4 regions of the Desulfovibrio desulfuricans genome follow, and region 2 is predicted to be linked to each of the others. Evidence: predicted binding sites of a transcription regulator. Region 2 holds the regulator's gene; each other region holds the start of a gene.
The links. The regulator sigma-54, encoded in region 2, starts transcription at its own class of promoters, with help from an activator protein. The targets are predictions, from matches to a motif close to CTGGCACGGNNNNTGCTT.
Positions count from the first base shown of each region.

Region 1 (3,266 bases), 540 kb from region 2:
ATATGCGCTCCACAACTACTTCGCCCTCTAGCGCGCAAATGACTGAAGTGTGAAAGACCTGAACAGTTTGACCTGCAGGACGGCATAACCCAGATATGATTAATGGATCCTGCGTACTGATGCAAAATGGTCACAGCACCCGCCTGTTAAATGCAATTTTACGACTTTCGCCCTGAAAGATTGGCGGAAGATCAATTTTCTCCTTTCTGCTACGTGCACGTTGAGAACTCTTTAACAATTCAATGCAATCATACAATTTTATGTAAATTTTTAATTTTATTTTAGCATAGCTACATATTAATGTTACAATAATTCATAAAAAATGAAATTCAAAAATTATTACATAGATGCAAAATAGTTATCTAATAGAAAGAATCATCAATCTTCAGCATCTTTATCCTATAGCGCAATCCAGCTGGCGTAAGATGCATCATCCGCGCGGCCTTGGCGACATTCCCGCCAGTGATGCGCAACACATTATTTATGCATGAAGATTCGTATGCATTCATGCATTCTTTAAGCGAAACAGCTGCACCTCTCTGAATCATGCTATAGTCGTAATACAATTCTCTATGATTATTTTCAATAATTAAGGCTGCTTCCGACAGTTGTTCTACGGGTACGCCCGCTGATTCCTTGCGGTCTTTCTGGTAGAACTCAAGAAAATGCTTTGGAAGCGAATTGAGATCAATGGAACGTTCTTCGTTCATCATTGCCAGGCTGCCCTCAATCACATGCTCCAGCTCTCTGACATTACCAGGCCAATGGTATTCCATGAACATGCTCATGGCCTCGTTGGAAATACTAACCGGATTGCCGCCCTCCGTCTTTGCCACCACAGATTTGACAAGCAGGGGAATATCCTCTCGCCTTTCGCGCAATGGAGGCACTGCCAAACTTACCACCGCAAGGCGATAAAAAAAGTCTCGGCGCAGTACGCCGCTCTGCACCGCCTCAAGCGGATGCTGATTGAGAACGCTGATAATCCGCACATCGACAGAAATTTCTTCGCTCGATCCAAGTCGACGGACTCGCTTTTCCTGCAAAACGCGTAGCAACTTGGCTTGCAGACCAAGCGGCATGGAGTTGAGCTCGTCCAACAGAATGGTGCCGTGGTTGGCTTCTTCAAAAAGGCCGGGCTTATCTGAGGCGTCGGTATAGGTGCCCTTGGTGGTGCCAAACAAGATGCTTTCGAGCAACGTTTCTGGAATAGCCGCGCAGTTAACTGGCACAAAAGGAAAGGCCGCCCTGCTGCTCGCTGCGTGTATGGCCTGAGCGAAAACCTCTTTGCCAGTGCCGCTTTCTCCCCAGATCATGATGGGCGAGCTTGAATGGGCTGCTGCACGCGCGGCCTCAATCACCGCCACAAGAACCTGATCCTTCCCAACAAGATCGTTGAATGAATACAACGTCTGCGGTTTATTACAGCTCCGTCCTTCATTTCTGCGTATGCCAAGTTTACCAAGAATGTCTTCACCAAGCCAACTTGTAAACGCAATAACGCCATCTTTAACACCACTATCAAACAGTGCAAAGAAATCCGTGACAGTTCGAGTCATAAAATTGTTTGTTGTTTTATAGGTATATACCATCCTTAAGATAGGCCTTCCTTTTTGGAGGCACTCAATTGTCGGTATACATTTGATGTCATGCGGAACATACAGATTGGTAATATGCTTACCAATAACCTGATCAAATCCATCAATCCGCTGCTGAATCGGATTCATGTATCTGCATATTCCTTCTGCATCAACAACAGCAACGCCAATACTCATACCATCCCAGATAGCAAGCATGGACGGATTAAGCACGCTTTCGCGGCTTACACTGGCAAACCTGCGTCGCAGGGTTGAGTCATGTGCCATTTTTCACATCCTTTTAGCCAAACAGCCTCTTGTGGGAAAAACCGACATGGCTGCCTATTTTGAGTATCTGTTTTTTTTAAAAAAGACAAATTTCTTTCTTTTTATGAAATTTTCTTACGCATTTTTGTGAAGTTAAACAGGCCTTAACAAGGTGCTCGCCCGCCCTTTAACGCTTTTGGCAATAAAACCAGCGCGTGGCACAGCTTGTGCTTATCCCCACATAAACGCGTTGTTTTCTTACAAGCAAAAAACCTGCCTATGCGTATGCAAGGCAAAACTAGTTAGGAGTATACAATGCCTGTTGTTCCCTTTCAAAGCGGCAAATCAGCCGAACCCAAGGGTTATGCGATCAACTGGAGCACTGCCGCAAGCCGCCTGACCGACCTTAAGGAATTTCTTCTCAATGCCCCGCAAACCATGGACCCGGAACGGCTGCAGTTTCTTGATGAGGTTTATCAGGAGTTCAACGGCGAGCACATCTTCTACAGGCGGGCCAAGCTGTTAGAACGCGTGTTGCTCAAAAAAAAGATATTTCTGGACGGGAACCCTATTGTGGGAACGCTGACTGGCACCCGTGCTGGCGTTTACGCTTATCCTGAATGGAACGTCGCCTGGATCAAGGAAGAAATGCAGATGGCCAAAATGGCCTCGCTAGGCGAAATGAAGATCCCTCAGCAAACTCAGGAGTTGCTTGAAAAAACCTACAAATCGTGGCGCGGTCACACCTGCATAGATATAAACAACAAGCTGTTTAAGGATAAGTACGGATTCAACCCCGCCCCTTACTCCAAAGCTGGCGTATACTATGACAACGTGAGCGTTGCCAGCGGGTCAGGCATTGCCGATTACCCCCTCGCGCTGAACAAGGGCATGCGCTGGGTCATTGATGACCTTAAGCAGCGCCTGCTTGACTGCCCCACCACGCTTGAGCGTACCAACCAGACCGAGCTGTACCGCTCCATGATTGTTGCCTGCGAAGCGGTCATCGCCCACTCGCACAGATATGCCGATCTGGCCGAGCAAACGGCGCAAACAGAAACCGATGCTGCCAACAAGGCAGAGTTGCTCGAGATTGCCGAAATTTGCCGCCGCGTTCCCGAATTCCCGGCCCGCAATTTCCGCGAGGCCATACAGTCCTTCTGGTTCATCCATCTTTGCATTGAAACGGAGCAGATGGCCTGCGCCTGCTCCCCCGGCCGCTATGGCCAATACATGTATCCCTTCTATAAAAAGGATATTGAAGAAGGCAACATGAGCCGTGAACAGGTGCTCACCCTGCTCAAGTTCCAGTGGATAAAGCACCTGGAACTGGCCGAATATCAGGGCGGCTCCTACGCCATGACTCTCTCGGGACACACTGGGCAGAGCATCACCATCGGCGGATTCGACAAGGACGGCAAC
Region 1 is NZ_CP036295.1:2,320,135-2,323,400, forward strand. It holds gene DDIC_RS09735 (sigma-54 interaction domain-containing protein) at 363-1,865, opposite strand; gene DDIC_RS09740 (glycyl radical protein) at 2,160-3,266, shown strand, end outside.
Region 1: the regulator sigma-54 is predicted to act here: its motif matches at 2,060-2,077, upstream of DDIC_RS09740 (glycyl radical protein).

Region 2 (3,266 bases):
ACCCTGGTGCCTTACCTGCGCAGCGCCGGCGAGCACAAGACCAAGCCCACCCAGCACAGCGTCAAGGAACTGCTCTCCATCGGCATTCAGCCCGACATCATTTTGTGCCGCTGCGAGCAGAGCATCCCCGAAGAACTGCGCCGCAAGATCGCCCTGTTCTGCAACGTGGACCAGGACGCCGTGTTCTCTTCGGTTGATGTAAACAACATCTATGAAGTGCCGCTCAAGTTTTACGAAGAAGGCTTTGACCAGAAGGTGGCCATCATGCTGCGCCTGCCCGCGCGCAACGCCCACCTTGAAGCCTGGGAAAAGCTCATCAGCGACTGCGCCAACCCCAAGGGCAAGGTTACCATTGCCATTGTGGGCAAGTACGTTGACCTCAAGGAGGCTTACAAAAGCCTGCACGAGGCCCTCATTCACGGCGGCGTGGCCAACCGTGTCGAGGTGGAACTGCGCTACGTCAACTCTGAAAACGTGGACGAGAGCAACGCGGCGGACTCCTTCAAGGGTTGTCACGGCATTCTCGTGCCCGGCGGCTTTGGCTACCGGGGCGTGGAAGGCAAGATTGCCGCCATCCGCTACGCCCGTGAAAACAAGGTTCCTTTCTTTGGCATCTGCCTTGGCATGCAGTGCGCGGTTATCGAATTTACGCGCCACGTGGCCGGGCTTGACGATGCCAACTCTGAAGAATTCAACCCCCTGTCAGACCACAAGGTCATTTACCTTATGACCGAGTGGTTCGACTTCCGCACCAAGAATGTGGAAAAGCGCGACGCGGGCAGCGACAAGGGCGGCACCATGCGCCTTGGCTCGTACCCCTGCAAGGTTGCGCCCGACACCAAGGCCTTTACCGCTTACAAAAAAGGCATGGTGGACGAGCGCCATCGGCATCGCTACGAATTCAATAATGCCTTCAAGGATCTGCTGGCCGAAAAGGGCATGGTTTTCAGCGGTACGGCCCCTGACGATTCGCTGGTGGAAATTATCGAGCTCAAGGACCATCCTTGGTTTCTTGGCTGCCAGTTCCACCCCGAGTTCAAGTCGCGTCCCATGAACGCGCATCCTTTGTTCCGCGAATTTATCACAGCGGCGAAAAAGTTCGCCAAAGTATAACCAACGCAGCACCTGTTGCGGCGCAGGCGTCGGTTTTTTACCAGACTTGGGTATCGCAAAATCGCGCAAAAAAGGGGAGGGCTTTTGCCTTCCCCTTTTTGTATGCGGCAGTTTTTTTCAATGTCGCAAAAGCCGCGTCAGCGCTTGTTTTTGCGGGGTACCAGAGCCGCGCAAAACTCTTTGCGACGTGAAGTTGAGCTTGCAACTGTTAGCTATTGCATAATTTTTGCACATATGGCACACTACTTGTAAACAGATAATTCTATAGCCCGATGGCACGTTAAGGCAAAAGAGCACTCATGGCACTGGAACTACGGCAGCAACTGAAGCTGACACAGCAACTGGTAATGACCCCGCAATTGCAGCAGGCAATCAAACTGCTGCAGCTCTCACGCGTGGAGCTTCTGGAAACTGTACAGCAAGAGCTGCTTGAAAATCCCTTTCTCGAAGAATCCACGATCAATGACGACGCCTCTGCAGAGCAGCCGGACGATCGCGAGGGCCCCAAGGAAGAAGTCTACGACAAGGAACTGGCCAAGGACGCTGACTGGGAGGATTATCTCGGTGAGTTTGCCAGTACCCCCCGCCTTTCGCAGTCGCGCGAGTTTGAGCTTGCCGAAGAAATTTCGCCTCTCGAGGCCCGCTATGCGGCCAAGCCGACCCTTGACGGGCATCTGCTGTGGCAGCTGCGCCTCTCTGACATGACGGAAGAGCAAAAGGGCATCGGTGAGATCATTATCGGCAACCTGTCGTCCGCCGGGTATCTGCAGGCCACCCTTGACGAAGTGGCCGACATGGCCAAGACAACCCCCGACGCCGTTTTGCCTGTGCTGGAAAAGTTGCAGCGGTTCGACCCTGTCGGCGTTGCCGCACGCGACGCCCGCGAATGCCTGATGGTGCAGATAAAGAGCCTCAACTACGCGCGCGACCCCATCCTTGTGGAACTGGTGGAGGCGCACCTGGAGGACCTGGAGGCCAAGCGCTACAAGCCCCTGCTGCGCAAGTTCAAGCTCGATATGGACGAGCTCAAGGAATACCTGGACATCATCCAGAGTCTTGACCCGTTGCCGGGCGCCAGCTTTGGCGGCGGCGAGCCCACCTATGTGAGTCCCGACGTATTTGTGTACAAGATGGGCGATGAATTTGTCATTTTGCTCAACGACGACGGTCTGCCGCAGCTGCAGCTCTCGGCCATGAGCCAGATGAACATAGGCGGCAACGAGCAGGAAAAAGACTACTGCTCGGAAAAAATCCGCTCCGCCTCGTGGCTCATCAAGAGCCTGTACCAGCGCCAGCGCACGCTGTACAAGGTTATGGAAAGTATTGTGCGCCACCAGCAGCCTTTTTTTGAAGACGGCGTCACCAAGCTTGCGCCGCTTATTCTCAAAGACATCGCCGACGACATCAGCATGCACGAATCAACGGTAAGCCGCATAACCACCAACAAGTATGTGGCCACGCCGCACGGCATCTTTGAGTTGAAGTTTTTCTTTAACAGCGGGCTTGAGCTGGACGACGGAAGCCAGGTTGGCTCGGAAAGCGTCAAGGCGCTGATCAAGAAATTCATCTCTGAGGAGGACACGAGGTCTCCCCTCAGCGATGAGCGTATCGGTGAAATGCTCAAGGAGCGTCTCAAGGTCAATATTGCGCGGCGTACGGTGGCCAAATACCGCACGGCGCTTGATATTCCCTCTTCGTCAAGGCGCAAGGATCATTTCTGATTCCCCGCCGAGTGGCACCCTACTTAGGAGGAACATATGAACATCTCATTTGCTTTCAAGAACTTTGAAGCCTCCGAACACCTCAAGAAGTATGCCCGTCGTCGCATGGAAAAGCTGGGACGGTTTTTTGGCAAGGCCTCTGGCCTGGAAGTGGTAGTTGTGCTTACCGTTGACAAGTTTCGCCATCGCTGCGAAGTGACCGTTACCGGCGAAGGGTTGCACATCAACGCCACGGAGCAGACCTCTGACATGTATGCCGCCATCGACCTTGTGACCGACAAGGTTGAATCGCAGATCAAGCGTCAGGTGGCCCGCGTCAAGGCCCAGAGACGGCACGCCCGCGATACGGATGTGGACGTGTTTACCTATAATCTTGATGCTGATGCGGACACGCAGCAGCCCGTTGACGGCACCGACCGTCTTGCCACCAAG
Region 2 is NZ_CP036295.1:1,776,279-1,779,544, reverse strand. It holds gene DDIC_RS07410 (CTP synthase) at 1-1,113, shown strand, start outside; gene rpoN (RNA polymerase factor sigma-54) at 1,413-2,834, shown strand; gene hpf (ribosome hibernation-promoting factor, HPF/YfiA family) at 2,871-3,266, shown strand, end outside.

Region 3 (3,266 bases), 700 kb from region 2:
GCGCGTGCTGGTAAAGCTGGTGTCCAGCACCGCCAGACCGCCCAATACCTCCCGATCGCCCTCGGCCATGGGCCGGAAGGTGATGGGCGCGTAGCTTACGCGCTCAACACGCATCTGGTTGTTGCTCCACAACGTCTGCTGCTGGTAGAGGGGCAGCTGCCCTGAGCGGCCCTCGTGCACGTCCGACACCATATCCCAGTAATTTACGTAGTCCGGAGCCGGGCGAAACGCCGTGGCAAAGCCGGGTCTGCCAAAGTCGCCAGTAAACCCGGCCCGCACGACGTCGGTGCCCAGGCTTTTTTGCAGCAGGTTTGCATCGGGTATTTCGGACTGAAAGAGCATCCAGCCGTAGCGGTCAAAAAACAGCGTGTGTATGCGGTCGGTTGGGGTCGTGGTGGCAATGGGGGCCTCGGGGGCGGAGTATTCTGAAATGATGTCGCGCAGCTCCCTCAGATCGAGCGACAGCATCAGGTGGCCAATAAAGCGGCCTGCATCATCATATACGGGCGTGGTGAAGCGCAGCACCTGCAGGGTGATGCTGCGCGTGCCGCCGTTGACGGGAACCATGGGGTACGTCGTTTCCAGCGGCTGCGCCAGGCTTACATAGCCCAGACGCATGTCGCCCGAGCCGGTGTGGAATGGGCTGGATGCGCTGGCCAGCGCCTGCTGCATGGGCACGTTGACCACTTCATTGCCTGTGTTGATCAGCAGGTAGCGGCTTTCCGGCACGGGGCTTTCAAAGGCGACTTCTCGATAACGTACGCCCTCCGCCCGTGCCCTGTATCTGAGCCGGTTGAGCATGTCTTCCTGGTTCATGGAACCAGCCGCGAGTATCAGCAGCTCGTTGCGCGTTTCTTCCAGGATTTTCTCAAGCGCAAGGCACATGGCTTGTGATTGGAGTTGCGCATTGCGTGCAATTGCACGATCGAGAATGGACTCGATATTGCTGCCGGTGACGGCAAAAATAATCAGCAATACCAGCGCCAGAAGCGGCAGGCCAAGCATGAGCATGCGGCTTGCCAGGCTGCGGTTCATAAAGAACGCAGCGAATTCCAGCGAGTTGCCCTGGGGAAGTGTTCTGTATAAACGCATAGTGCTCCCCTATTTGCGCAAAAAAGCGCAATCTTGAGGACGAGTATAAAAAACAATGCCGGTTGAGACAAGAATTTTCGCGCAAAAATGGCAGATATTCCGCAATTACCGGCAAAAATTATGCAATGGCACGAGCATTGCTACTAATTTCACATTCGAGGCAACGAGGCGATGCCCAAGCCGTCTGGCTGGGGTCGCAAGTGGATGAAAGGCAAGTTGCGGAAGCAGTGGGAAGTCAAATCTTGACGTGGAGGATGTTATGAAAAAGATGCAGAGGCTCTGGACATGGCTTGTCGGGTGCGCGCTAATGATTGCGGCCTTGCCATGTGTTGCGCTTGCAGCGGGCGGCAAGGCAGCCAACGTGGTTGTTGTGGCCGATACGCGCAAGCTTGACGGCATATTGTATTGGTGGGCTGAGATGTATAATGAAAGTCATTTCTTTTTTGCCATTCTGACCATGGCCATCATTCCGGTTACAGGCTGCATATTGGGTTGGCTGGCAGATATCGTCATGACGCACATGGGCATCGACCTCAGGCACCGCGAAATCTCCGAGAAGTAGTCGGAAGGAGGCAAGTATGGACTGGATGTATCTTTTGATGCCCATCTCCGGCGTTTACATTTTCTGGCCGGGCCTTGTCATTCTCGGCTTGGGCGTGGGCATTATCGGTGGTTTTTTTGGTATGGGCGGCGCTTGGATGGTCACCCCCGGTCTGAACATCCTCGGTTTCCCCATGGCCTTTGCCATTGGCACCGACGTGGCGCAGATGGCGGGTAAATCGCTTATCTCCACCATGCGGCATGGCAAGTTTGGCAACGTGGACTACGGCTTGGGCCTGACCATGCTGGTCGGCACCATCGTGGGCGTGGAAATTGGCGCGCAGATGGTTATGTGGCTTGAACGCCTCGGCTCGGTCGACAAGGTCGTGCGCTGGCTGTACGTTGTTCTGCTCGTGTTGCTGGCCTGGCTTGTATTTCACGACATCGCCGCGCGCCGCAGAAAGGAACGTGAAGCCAAGGCGCAGCACCGTGAGCTTGACAGCACGGCCACCGGCGTTGACTGGGCCACCCGCCTGCACGCCATCAAGATCCCGCCTGTCGTCCATTTTACGCATGCCAACATCACCTGCTCCGCGTGGCTGCCCATCATCGTCAGCTTCTTCACCGGCTGGCTGGCTGGCATCCTCGGCATCGGCGGCGGTCTTATCCGCATGCCCGCCCTGGTGTATCTTGTGGGCTGCCCCACCCATCTGGCGGTGGGTACGGACCTCTTTGAAGTCGCCATCTCCGGCCTCTACGGCGCGGCTTCGTACGCATACAAGGGCCGCGTGGAACTGCTTGCCGCCCTCGTCATGCTGTGCGGCGCAGCCGTCGGCGCGCAGATCGGCGTTGTGGCCACCAAGTATGTAAAGGGTTACGGTATCCGCTTTGTGTTCGGTCTGGCCGTTGTGGGCTGTCTTATTTCGGTTCTGTGCAAGCTGCTCCAAGCTGAATTCCCGGCATGGGGCTGGCTGCTCGGACCGGCTGCTACCGTTGACGTGCTCGGTTTTGTGACGGCTATCTCCCTTTACATAACCGTCAAGATGGTGCAGGGCGCCAAGGCGGAAATTGCCGCCAAGAAGAACCAGCCCGCGGCCAACTAAGAGGAGGCACGCCATGAAAATTCGTAACCTAATGCTTATGCTGGCGATGGCCTTCTCGGTCGCAATGCTCACCGGCTGCAACTTTGACGGGGGCGTGGAACAGGGCCGCTGCGTGGCCTATGACGCCAACGCCCAAACCCTCACCATCGTGGTGGACGTGACGCACGACCAGTTTAACCCGCACTACAGCGGCGGCACGCATACCTTCAAGCTGCCTGTGGAATCCAAGGACATGGGGCCGGTACCCGCCGTCGGCGGCCGCCTGATGATCGACACCGCCAAGAACACCGTGCTGGTGTATGACCAAAAGACCAGCAGCGTGCGTGAAGTGTCCGTGCAGTTTACCGATGTGGAAAAGAACGTGGGCTCCGACCATCCCAAGGTCAAGGGCAAGACCTTCCCCGTCATCGACAAGGAACAGCAGACCGTGACCGTGTACTCTGGCCGCCAGAAGTCGCTGCTCACTTTCAAGATTCCTGCCGACGCACAAGACCTGCCCGCGTATGTGTGGACTGCTGGCGACGAAATGCG
Region 3 is NZ_CP036295.1:1,072,989-1,076,254, forward strand. It holds gene DDIC_RS04480 (sigma 54-interacting transcriptional regulator) at 1-1,092, opposite strand, end outside; gene DDIC_RS04485 (DVU0150 family protein) at 1,352-1,654, shown strand; gene DDIC_RS04490 (sulfite exporter TauE/SafE family protein) at 1,671-2,735, shown strand; gene DDIC_RS04495 (DUF4881 domain-containing protein) at 2,749-3,266, shown strand, end outside.
Region 3: the regulator sigma-54 is predicted to act here: its motif matches at 1,218-1,235, upstream of DDIC_RS04485 (DVU0150 family protein).

Region 4 (3,266 bases), 1.1 Mb from region 2:
GACCAGGCCTGACAGGGTGGACGCCAGTATGCTAGAGCGGCTGCGCCGCGCGGGTTGCGGCGTGGTTGAGCTGGGCGTGCAGAGTTTTGACGACAGCGCCCTTGCTGCGGCGCGCCGGGGTTACAGCGGGCAGACGGCGCTGGCCGCCTGCGCCAGCGTGCGCGCGGCGGGCCTCAAGCTTGGGGTGCAGCTGTTGCCCGGCATGCCTGGCCATGCCCCGCGGCACTTTGCGGCTGATGTGCCCGCAGCTCTGGGTGCAGGTGCGGACATGCTGCGTTTTTATCCCTGCCTGGTGCTGGAAGGAACCGGCCTCGCCGCCATGTGGCGCGATAAAAGTTATGAACCGTGGTCGCTTGAGGTCACGCTTGAGGCTCTAGCCGGGGGCTGGCTTGCCGCCGCGAGGGCTGGCGTGCCCGTGATCCGCATGGGGCTTGCCCCAGAGCCGGGGCTGGCCGCAGCCGTGCTGGCAGGGCCTGTGGATAAGGAGCTGGGCGGCAGGGTCAAGGGGCGCGCCCTGCTGCTGGCCGTGCGGCAGGCGCTTGACGCGCATGCGGCGCGGGGGGACGGCCCCGTGGGGATGTTTGATCTGCGTCTGCCGCGCGCGGCGCAGGGTTACTTTTGGGGGGCTGGCGGCGAGCTGCGCCCGGCCTGGGCGGCTCTTGGCCTGCGGGCTGCTGTTTTTGACAAAGATACCGAACCGCATATTTTGCTGCCGCCGCTTCACGCCTGAGCGCAGGCGCGGTCTGTGGCGCGGGTATAAAAAAGAAGGCGGCCGCCGGGGGGGAACCGGCGGCCGAGAAGGGAGGGAGGGTGTTGATGGTTAAAAGGTTCTGTTCAAAGGAGGAGGTTTTTTGGAGGCTCCGCCATGCCCCCCTTGGGGGTAGAGGGCATGACGGAAATGTTACTCTGCAGGAGGCTTTATATGTGCACCGCCTTGGGCGGACGTGTTGGGAGCGGCAATTGGGGTTAGTGGCTACTGGGCCGCGCCGTGCTGATGTTTAGCCTGGGTTGGGGCGTCCTTTTTCGGCATGGCTGCCGCAGGCTTGCCCACTTCTTTTTCAAGGCGCTGGGTCATGGTTTCGTGCATCTGACCAAGCTGCTTTCTGAGCTGCAGCATTTCAGTCGCCGTGGCGCGCACCGCCGCTATGTCGGGGTTGGCCGCATTTTGCAGGGCGCGCAGCTCTTGCCGTTTGATAAACATCTGGTCTTTGACGGGTTCCATCTGCTTGGCGAATTCGGCCACAATGGCATCATATTTTTGCAGTTGTTCGGGAGTGTAAGCGCCTCGGCCCATCATGCCGTGCATGCCGTAACCCTGCATGCCGGGGCAGGGCATCTCGCCCTGGCAGCCGCCCATTTCCCGCATGCCTTCAGGCATATCGCCCGCAGGGGCCGGCTGACTGTAAACTGATATGGCGCTTCCCAACAGGGTGGCAGCAAGTATGGTTGCGATGGCGATGTTTTTGGACTTCATGGAAAGCTACCTCTTAAGCAAAATTCTTGTATATGGGCTCGTTGTTGTTGCAACGTTTGCTTGCTATAAAGCAATGCGCGTGCCAAAGATTATTTTTTCAATAAAAACAGCATATTGAGTTTGGATTGCCCTTTGGCGTTGCGCCAGCGGCCAGGGAAGCGTATGTTTTTTATACATTCGGCAGTCTTCCCTGTATAAAATTTGTACATCTGCATAATTTTCTTACAGTGGGCGAGGGCAGCAAAAAACAAAAAACGCGCCCGCCATAAAGGCAGACGCGCGTTTGCGCGAGTTTCTGGTCGCGGTTATTTGCTGGCGGAGGTCGACAGGCCGGGGTATTCCATGCTGCAGCCGCGCGTTTGCGGGCTGCCCAGCGGAACGCCCACCTCGGCGTCCATGCGCTGGTCTGCTCGTTGCAAAAGGGTGCGCAGCTCGTCCCGCAGCTGCTGCAGTTCATGCCCCAGACGGGGCAGGGTTTCGGGCGAGGTCGTCTGGTTGTAGCTCAGGTGGGCGAGCTCGTTTTTTTTCTGCAGGATACTTTTGCGCAACTCGTTGATTTTGGGAGTGTACTCGTCAATCACGGCCTGGGCCTTGGCCCGCTGCGGAGGCGAAAGCTGCTGCAGCCACGCGCGCATGTCAGCTGCGTGCGTAGCGGCGGGGCTTCCCGGCGCAGGGGTATATTCCGCATAGTCGGTCTGATCCGCCGCCGTTGGCTGGGGAAGGCACAGACTGGCCAGAACGCATAGGGAAAGAAGGGGTTTCATCATAAAAGACCTTCTGGAAAATAAACTCGTCCCGCTCTCTTACCAAGCACAGAGCGGGGTGGCAAGATTCCTGACCGTATGGACTCAGGAATAGCAAAAATCTTGCAAAAAGCGTGCAAAAATTTTGACCCGGCGTGGCCCTCCCACGGATGCCCCGCATAGCGATATCGAGCGTGCCGCATGAATACGGAAAACACCAGTACGGACAAAAAAGGGCCGGAGCCTGGGCGCTGCTGCCCGCTGCCCATGGCTCAGGCTGATACGGCAAAAATAGCGCAGGCGGCCTATGTGGCCGCGCGTACCCCTCTGGGCCTGCTGCTGGGCGGTGCGGCGGTGGTGCTGGCGCTCATGATAACCCTGCTGACGCTTATTTCCATCGACCGAAGCGAGGCGGCCATGGCCCGTCTGCTGGCCGAAAAGGGCTCGTCGCTGATCATTGCTTTTGAAAGCATCCTGCGTTCCGGCATGCGCAGCGAGGCGGGCGTGCGCCTGCAGGTACTGCTGGAAGAAATGGCCGATAGCCCCGGCATTGTCTTTGTGGCCGTGACCATGCCTGACGGAACCATCGTTGCGCACAGCAACCCGGCCCGGCTGGGCGAAATACTGCACGTGGGCGGGCGCGAGGCCGACGACGGCATCATGCGCGAGCTTGCGCCCGACATGCTGCCCCACTGGGGCATCATGCGCATGGAAGGGCGTCGCGTGTTTGCCGTGTACAGGCAGTTTTCGCCCGGGTTGCGCGATCTGCCCCGGGGTTTTCCGCTGCCGGTCATATTTCTGGGTCTTGACCTTTCGCCTTTTGAAATAACCCGCAGCCAGAACCGCGACTACGTTGCCATGCTGGCTGCCGTGACCCTGCTGGTGGGGCTGGCTTGTCTGGTGGCCCTGTATTATGCCGAACGCGCGCGCGAATCGCGTCAGCGTCAGCGCATGGCCGAGGGCAAGGTGCGCAGGCTCGAGGAAGAGGTGCGCCGTAAGGAAAAACTGGCCGCCGTGGGCAATCTGGCCGCAGGCGTGGCGCACGAAAT
Region 4 is NZ_CP036295.1:2,893,867-2,897,132, reverse strand. It holds gene DDIC_RS12175 (radical SAM protein) at 1-730, shown strand, start outside; gene DDIC_RS12170 (Spy/CpxP family protein refolding chaperone) at 974-1,474, opposite strand; gene DDIC_RS12165 (zinc resistance protein) at 1,780-2,241, opposite strand; gene zraS (two-component system sensor histidine kinase ZraS) at 2,419-3,266, shown strand, end outside.
Region 4: the regulator sigma-54 is predicted to act here: its motif matches at 1,543-1,560, upstream of DDIC_RS12170 (Spy/CpxP family protein refolding chaperone).